Regions from separate parts of the Paenibacillus sp. GCM10023250 genome, predicted to be linked through region 2. Evidence: riboswitches for the same ligand, from Rfam matches in the RefSeq annotation. Region 2 holds a riboswitch; the other holds the start of a gene.
The links. Region 2 has a riboswitch for thiamine pyrophosphate ahead of ACFPB1_RS04525 (ABC transporter substrate-binding protein). Riboswitches for the same ligand answer to the same signal wherever they lie in the genome.
Positions count from the first base shown of each region.

Region 1: another riboswitch for thiamine pyrophosphate. It lies ahead of ACFPB1_RS13160 (ABC transporter ATP-binding protein); the one in region 2 lies ahead of ACFPB1_RS04525 (ABC transporter substrate-binding protein).

Region 1 covers NZ_JBHSHY010000013.1:139,233-143,438, forward strand. The annotation lists gene ACFPB1_RS13150 (ABC transporter substrate-binding protein) at 1-979, opposite strand, end outside; gene ACFPB1_RS13155 (ABC transporter permease) at 976-1,770, opposite strand; gene ACFPB1_RS13160 (ABC transporter ATP-binding protein) at 1,745-2,521, opposite strand; TPP riboswitch at 2,620-2,724, opposite strand; gene ACFPB1_RS13165 (hypothetical protein) at 2,903-3,106, opposite strand; gene hmpA (NO-inducible flavohemoprotein) at 3,216-4,206, shown strand, end outside.
Region 2 covers NZ_JBHSHY010000002.1:309,666-313,871, forward strand. The annotation lists gene asnS (asparagine--tRNA ligase) at 1-646, shown strand, start outside; gene ACFPB1_RS04520 (DnaD domain protein) at 701-1,414, shown strand; TPP riboswitch at 1,537-1,646, shown strand; gene ACFPB1_RS04525 (ABC transporter substrate-binding protein) at 1,915-3,006, shown strand; gene ACFPB1_RS04530 (thiamine-binding protein) at 3,010-3,312, shown strand; gene ACFPB1_RS04535 (ABC transporter permease) at 3,302-4,078, shown strand; gene ACFPB1_RS04540 (ABC transporter ATP-binding protein) at 4,075-4,206, shown strand, end outside.

The sequences.
Region 1 (4,206 bases), on a different contig from region 2:
CCCAGGATGCGGGATCCTGCGCGCCGAAGGGTGCGTCCTTGTCCGTCATGAGCGGCAGCAGAATGACCAGGCTCTTCGCCTCGATGGACGGGTCGAGCGGGGAGCCGCCGTCTTCGTGCTCGAGCAGCATCTTCAGCGCGTCGTCCGGATGCGCCTCCACGTAGCGCTGCCCCTCGGCCGCGGCCTGCACGAACTTCGTGAACAGGTCCTGCTTCGCCTTCAGACCGTCGTCGCTCGCGGCCAGCACGAGCTCGTAATAGTCCGGCACGCCGTACGCGGCGGGATCGATCGAGTTAACGGGATGGCCGTCTTTGTCTAGGATCAGCTGTTCGTGATTGATGAAGCCGCCGATGATGGCGTCGACCTTGCTCGTGGATACCGCCGGGATTAGATCGTAGCCGACGTCGATCAGCTTCGCGGCATCCGGATCGCCGCCGTCCGCTTCGATCATGGTGCGCGCCATCGCCTCGTAGAGGGGGATGGACGAGAAGCCGATCGTCTTGCCGGCGAGGTCCTTCGGCGACCGGACGCCGCTGCCCGCCGGCACCATCAGATGGTTGAGCGGATGGCGCACGACCGCGGCGATCGCTTTCACGGGAATGCGCTCCCCGCGGGCCATCAGCACCTGCGGCTGGTACGTGAGCGCGAGGTCGACCTTGCCGGCGGCGACGAGCTTCAGGGCGTCGTTGGTCTCGGCGGGCATGCGGATGTCGACGTCGAGTCCGGCTTTCGCGAAATACCCCTGCGCCTCGGCGGCGTACAGGAACGAATGGACCGCGTTGGGGTACCAGTCCAGCATGAGCGAGATTTTTTGCGGCGGCGTCTGGCTGCCGCCCGGGGCATTGGCGCCCTCGCCGGTATCGGCGGCCGTGCCGCTGCCGGCGTTCGCGCCGCCGCCCGGCGTCGAGCCGCAGCCGCCAAGCGCGAGCAGCGCCGCGGCGATAAGCATCGGGAATACGAATAACGATGGCTTTTTCATGAGGAATCCCTCTTTCTTTTGCGAAGCAGGATGGTTTCGAGCAGCGAGACGGCGAGGAAGAACGCGACGCCGAGCGCCGACAGCAGGAAGACCGCCGCGAACATGGCGTCCGTCTGCAGGCCGCCGGACATGCGGCGGCTGAAATAGCCGAGCCCTTCGGTGCCGCCGAGCCATTCGCCGATCGTCGCGCCGACGACGCTGTAGACGACGGACAGCTTGAGGGCGGAGAAGAACGACGGCAGCGCGAGCGGCGCCTGCACCTTGCGGAAGATCGCCCAGCGGCCCGCGCCCATCGTCAGCAGCAGCTCGCGGTAGCCGGCGTCGCCCCGGCCGAGCCCGTCGTAGGTACCGACGACGATCGGGAAGAATGCGGTTAGGAACACGACCGCGACCTTGCTCCAAACCGCGTACCCGAACCACAGGATGAACACGGGGGAGAGCGCGATGAGCGGAATCGTCTGGCTGACGACGATGAACGGGTACAGCGCCTTGTTCAGCCAGGTGTATTGGCGCATCAGCGCCGCGAGCAGCACGCCTCCGGCGACCGAGAGCAGGAAGCCGAGCGCGGCCTCCGACGCCGTGGCGGCCAGATGGCGGCCGAGCAGCGGGCCGGCATCCCGGCCGAGCGCGCCGGCGATCGCGGTCGGGGCCGGCAGGATGAAGAACGGCACCCAGCCGAGCCGCACGGCGCACTCCCAGCCGCCGAGCAGCGCGAGCAGCAGGAGCGCGAACAGGCCGTACCGCTCCAGCAGCGCGGACAGCGGGTCACGGAACGGTCGTCGTCTGTTCATCCAGCAGCTGCTCCAATTCCCGCCGGAGCTTCACGAAGCCCGGCTCGTATTTGAGGCTTGCGTCCCGCGGCCGCGGCAGGCAGGGGCGCAGCTCCCGCAAGCCTTCCCCGCTGCCGGCCGCGGGCATCAGATAGACGCGGTCGCTCAGCAGGAGCGCCTCCTCGAGGTCGTGCGTGATGAATAGGACGCTCTTGTCGAGGCCGCCCCAGAGCCCGAGCAGCCAGCGGTGCAGCTCCCGCTTGGTCATGGCGTCGAGCGCGCCGAACGGCTCGTCGAGCAGCAGCAGCGGCCGCCCCGTCAGGACCGTGCGCAGCAGCGCGACCCGCTGCCGCATGCCGCCGGACAGCTCGTCGGGGTAGGCCCGCTCCCGCCCCTCCAGGCCGAAGCGCGCGAGCAGCCGCCGGACCTCGGCGGCGCCGTCCTTCGCGCGTCCCCGCGGCGCCAGCTCGAGCGGCAGCAGGCAGTTGTCCATCACGGTGCGCCACGGGAGCAGCAAGTCCCGCTGCGGCATGTAGCCGACGCGGCCGAGCCGGCGGGCGGCGCGTTCCCCGTACAGCGCGATGTCGCCGGAGGCCGGCTCGAGGAGGCCGGCGATCAGCTTGAAGAGCGTGCTCTTGCCCGAGCCGCTCGCGCCGACGACGGAGACGAACTCGCCTTCCGCCACGTGCATCGACAAGCCCGCGAACAGCCGGCCGCCTGCTCCGGCGCCATAGCCGAACGAAACCTCGCGCAGCGATAGTACGGTCGTCATGCGGACATTCTCCTTTCGGGCGCATACGAAAAAACCCGCCGATTCCTCCGGGAAGGAATGGGCGGGTCCGCGAAACGAACGCCAAACGCGTCGTCGTGTTGGAATTCCATTCACTTCCCTACGCTGGCATTACCCAGATCAGGTTCCAAGGGTCCGCGGTTTCGGCTCCGCGTCTCAGTCGTCAGACTCCCCTAGCGAATAAAACGGGTATTCGGTTGCTCCTACTATAGCATAACGCGAGGCGGCGTGAAAAGGACGTCCGTCCGCGCCGCCATGCGGGCCGCGGCCCCGCCGGCGTTGGCCGCCAGGTGTCGGCTTTCGCAGCCGGGCGCGGCTCGAGCCACCGGTGGCCGCCGGGCGTCGGACCGAGCCGCCTGCCCGCTAGCGGATGCTCTCGAGCTCCTGCGTGATCGTCTCGATCACCCGCACGAAGGACGTCGGCTCCTGCGAGCTGGCGGGCTGGTCGCGCGCGAGCCGCGAGGTCCGCTCGGCGTCCTGCATGACGTCGCCCATGGCGCTCGCGATCTTTATAAATAGGCAAAAATCGCGCGTCCGGCGGAAAGCGGAGGGGAGGACCGGTTCCATACCGACACACTTTTTTCTCAAACGCTGTGATCGCAATCACAAGGCGGAGCTCCTCGCGGCCGTATACTGAAACCATGAACACAAAGCCACACGAAAGCGGGGATGCAACATGCTGAAGCAAGAGACGATCGACATCATCAAATCGACGGTACCGGTGCTGGAGGTGCACGGCACGGCGATTACGAAGCGCTTCTACCAGCGGCTGTTCGAGGCTCATCCGGAGCTGCTGAATATTTTCAACCATGCCAACCAGAAGCAGGGCCGGCAGCAGACGGCGCTCGCGAACGCGGTCTACGCGGCGGCCGCCCACATCGATAAGCTGGAGTCGATTTTGCCGGTCGTGAAGGGCATCGCGCACAAGCACCGCAGCCTCGGCGTCAAGCCGGAGCATTACCCGATCGTCGGCGAGCACCTGCTCGGCGCGATCAAAGAAGTGCTCGGCGACGCCGCGACGGACGACATCCTCGGCGCTTGGGCGGAGGCGTACGGCATGATCGCGAGCGCGTTCATCGGCGTCGAGGCGGATATGTACAAGCAGGCGGAGACGCAGCCGGGCGGCTGGGAAGGCTTCCGGCCGTTCAAGGTGTCGCGGAAGGAGCGCGAGAGCGAGGTCATCACGTCCTTCTATCTCGTGCCGGCGGACGGCGGCCCGATCGCATCGTTCGAGCCCGGCCAATACATCAGCGTGAAGCTGGACATTCCGGGCGAGGACCGGACGCACATCCGCCAGTACAGCTTGTCGGGCTCGCCGGGGGCGGGGTATTACCGGATATCGGTGAAGCGGGAGAACACGGTGCCGGAGCTGCCGGCCGGCCGCTTATCGGTGTACTTACACGAGGAGATTCGGGAAGGCGACGTGCTGCCGCTGTCGGCACCCGCGGGCGACTTCACGCTCGACCGGCGCGACACGCGCCCGGTCGTGCTCATCAGCGGCGGCGTCGGCCTGACGCCGATGGTCAGCATGCTGCGCGCGCTGGCGGAGACGCAGCCGGAGCGCAAGGTGACGTTCATCCATGCGGCCCGGCACGGCGGCATGCACGCGCTGCGAGGCGAGGTCGAGCGAATCGTGGGCGAGCACCCGGCCTTCTCGGCGCACTGGG
Region 2 (4,206 bases):
CCTGATCGAATTTTGGATGATCGAGCCGGAGATGGCGTTCGTCGACCACGAAGAGAACCTGCGCGTACAGGAGCAGTTCGTCTCCTTCGTCGTGCAGAACGTCCTGAAGAACTGCCGCAAGGAGCTGGAGATGATCGGCCGCGATGTGAGCAAGCTGGAGGCCGTTCAGGCGCCGTTCCCGCGTATCACGTACGACGAAGCGATCGCGTATCTGCAGAAGCAGGGCCACGAGATCCAATGGGGCGAGGATTTCGGCGCGCCGCACGAGACGGCCATCGCCGAGATGTACGACCGTCCGGTGTTCATCACGCACTATCCGACGTCGTTCAAGGCGTTCTACATGAAGCCGGATCCGAACCGGCCGGAAGTCGTGCTGTGCGCGGACATGATCGCACCGGAAGGGTACGGCGAAATCATCGGGGGCTCGCAGCGGATCGACGATCCCGAGCTGCTGGCGGAGCGCTTCGCGGAGCATGAACTGTCCACGGAGGCGTACCAATGGTACCTCGACCTGCGCAAATACGGCACGGTGCCGCATTCCGGCTTCGGCCTCGGCCTCGAGCGGACCGTCGCGTGGATTTGCGGGCTCGACCACGTACGCGAGACGATCCCGTTCCCGCGGATGCTGTACCGCCTGTATCCGTAATCGCCGGACGCACCGGGCATCGGTTAGGCCAGGCAAGGGGGAGGAATACGGCCGGTGAAACAAGACATGTGGAAAGCGTACGCGCGCGGGATGGCGGCGGCCATGAACGGCGGCAGCGTCGTCGTTCCCGCCGGTCTGCTGCGCGCTTACCGCGGCGTCGGCCTGTCCGACGCGGATATGATGCTGATGCTGCAGCTGATGCTGTTCCGGCAGGTGGAGGGCGTTGATTTCCCGACGCCCGAGCAGCTGGCGGAGCGGCTCGGCATCGCGCCGAAGGCGGCGCACGGGCAGCTTGGCCGCTTGATCAAGGAAGGGCTGCTCGCGATCGACGAAGAGGCCGATCCCGTCAGCGGCATCGTCATCGAGCGGTACAATTGGACAGGCTTCCTGATTCGAGGCGCCGAATGGCTGGCGGACGAAGCGCGCCGCTCGGTCGGCGCCGAGCGGGAGGCGCAATCCGGACGGTCGTCCGCAGCGCAGCCGGATGCGGCGGAGTGGACGAAGCCGGCGGATTTGTACACGGCGTTCGAGCAGGAATTCGGCCGGCCGCTGTCGCCGATGGAATGCGAGACGATCAGCGCTTGGGTCGACCAGGACCGGTATCCGGACGAGCTGATCCGGTTTGCGCTCAAGGAGGCGGTATTCGCCGGCAAGCTGCATTTCCGGTACATCGACCGGATCTTGATCGAGTGGAGCCGCAACCGCGTCACGAATACCGACGAGGCCAAGGCGCATACGCAGAAATTTCGTAACGGCCGGGGGTCTTGACCCCCGGTTTTTTTTGCGTTGAACGGAGCAGCTCCGGGCTCATTCCCGCCGTACGGGCTTTTTTCCCGGAGGGGGTGCCAATTTGGCGGAGGGTCTGCTATAATTAGCACGTTGCAACCAATCGAATAGCGACGGGGAGCTGGGCAAGGCCGGCTGAGAGGAGATTCCGTACGATCTCGACCCTAGACCTGATCTGGATAATGCCAGCGTAGGAACCGCGTACAATTGCTTGGCGCACGCCGTGGCACGGCGTCGTGGCAAGCCGTAAGCAGCTGATAGAGGCATCCTCCGGACGGGGGATGCTTTTTTGGTTCTTGTTCGGTTCATTCGGGGAGAACCGGCGCGCGACGCCAGGCGCGGCCTGATGCCGCTGCGGCGTTCGGGACACGATAGATAGCAAACGACGGGAATCCGAGTGGCGCAGATCACGATTCGGAGCAGCATGGATTCGCACGATTATCCGCAGCCCGGTACGAGGGCAGGCGAGGGGGAGAAACAAGATGAGACACAAAGCTAGACGGGGCGGCTGGACGGCCGCGCTGACGACGGTGCTGATCGCGGCATTGGCATTGGCCGGCTGCGGCGCCAAGAACGATGAGGGGAACGCGGGAAATGCCGCGAACGGCGCGGGGAACGCTGGCTCGAACGCGTCCGCGAGCGGCGGCAACGCTTCGGCGGGAGACGCGCTGAAGGAGATCAAGGTCGTGCTCGACTGGACGCCGAACACGAATCATACGGGTCTGTACGTGGCCCGCGACAAAGGCTTTTTCGAGCAGCACGGCTTGAAGGTCGATATCATCCAGCCCGGCGAAGCGGGCGCGGACACCATGATCGCGACGGGCGCCGCCGACTTCGGCGTCAGCTACCAGGAAGGCGTCACGCAGGCGCGGATCCAAGGCGTGCCGCTCGTCTCGCTCGCGGCGGTCATTCAGCATAACACCTCGGGCTTCGCGTCGCCGGCGGACAAGAACATCACGTCGCCGAAGGCGTTCGAGGGCAAGACGTACGGCGGCTGGGGCTCGCCCGCGGAGCCGGCGGTCATCGAGTCGCTGATGCAGGAAGACAAGGGCGACTTCAAGAAGGTTAAGATCGCCAACATCGGCGACGCCGATTTCTTCACGGCGACGAAGAAGAACATCGACTTCGCATGGATTTTCTACGGCTGGGACGGGGTCGCGGCCGAGTTGAAGGGCGAGAAGATCAACATGGTCTACTTGACCGACTACAGCGACAAGCTGGACTACTACACGCCGGTGCTGGCGACGAACGAGAAGATGATCGCCGAGCATAAGGACACCGTCGAAGCGTTCATGGCGGCCGCGTCCGAAGGCTATCAATTCGCGATCGATCATCCGGACGAAGCCGCGGACGTGCTGATCAAGGCCGTGCCCGAGCTGAACGCGGATCTCGTCCGCGCCAGCCAGAAATGGCTCAGCCCGCGCTATCAGTCGGACGCGCCGCGCTGGGGCGAGCAGAAGCTGACGGTGTGGAAAAATTACGCCGAATGGATGTACGACCATAAGCTGCTCGACAAGCCGCTCGACGCCGAGAAAGCCTTCACCAACGACTTCCTGCCGGAAAAGGAGAACTGATCTATGGCCAACGCACTGCTGAGCATTCAAATTTTGCCGCGCACCCCGAACGGGGAAAGCGTCATTCCGTACGTCGACCGCGCCATCGATGTCATCAAGGCGTCAGGGGTGCCGTACCGCGTCGCGCCGCTCGAGACGACGATGGAGGGGGAGCTGGACAAGCTGCTCGCCATCGTGCAGGAGATGAACGGCGCCATGGCGGAGATGGGCTGCCCGTCGATCATCTCGCAGATCAAAGTGTATTATGTGCCGGCAGGCACTGCGTCGATGGACGCCCTGCTGGAGAAATATCCGGATGGGCAATAAACGAGCCCTCCTGCTGCCGCCAGCGATTGTCATGGCGGCTCTTCTGCTGCTTTGGCAGGGGGCGGTCTGGCTCTTCGGGACGGAGGCGTACGTCCTGCCTGCGCCGTCCGCCATCGCCAAGCAGGCGATGGACTCCGCGCCGCTGCTGGCGCATCATATGCGGGCGACGCTCGGCATCACGCTGCTCGGCTTCGGCATCGGTGCGGCGGCAGGATTTCTGATCGCCGCGCTGCTGCACGTGCTGCCCTGGGTGCGCGCGGGATTCTACCCGCTGCTGGTGCTGAGCCAGAACGTGCCGGTCATGGCGATCGGCCAACTGCTCGTGCTCTGGTTCGGCTTCGGCGCCTTGCCGCGCGTCATCCTGATCGCGCTTGTCACGTTTTTTCCCATCGCGGTGGCGACGATGACGGGGCTGTCGAAGAGCGACGGCAAGCTGTACGACTACATGCGCATGATCGGCGCCTCCCGCAGCCAGCTGTTCTGGCGGCTGGAGCTGCCGGGCGCCGTGCCGCATCTGTTCTCGGGCCTCAAGATCGCCGCGTCCTACGCCGTCATCAGCGCCATCTACGCGGAGGCGATCGGCGCGGACAGCGGCCTCGGCTATTTCATGCTGATCGCGCAGCACGGCTTCGAGACCGCGAAAGTATTCGCCGCCATCGGCGTGATCGTACTGCTCAGCCTGGCGTTGTTCGGCGCCATCGCGCTAGCAGAGCGGCTTCTCGCGCGCGGCGCGGCGCATAGGCGAAGGGAGGGACGGCCATCGTGAGCGCCGTATTGGAAGTTCGGGCGTTGTCCAAGCGGTTCCCCGGGAAGCGGGGAACGCCGGAGAAGGCGGTGCTAGGCGGCGTGTCGTTCCGCGTGGACGAAGGCGAGTTCGTCACGCTGATCGGTCCG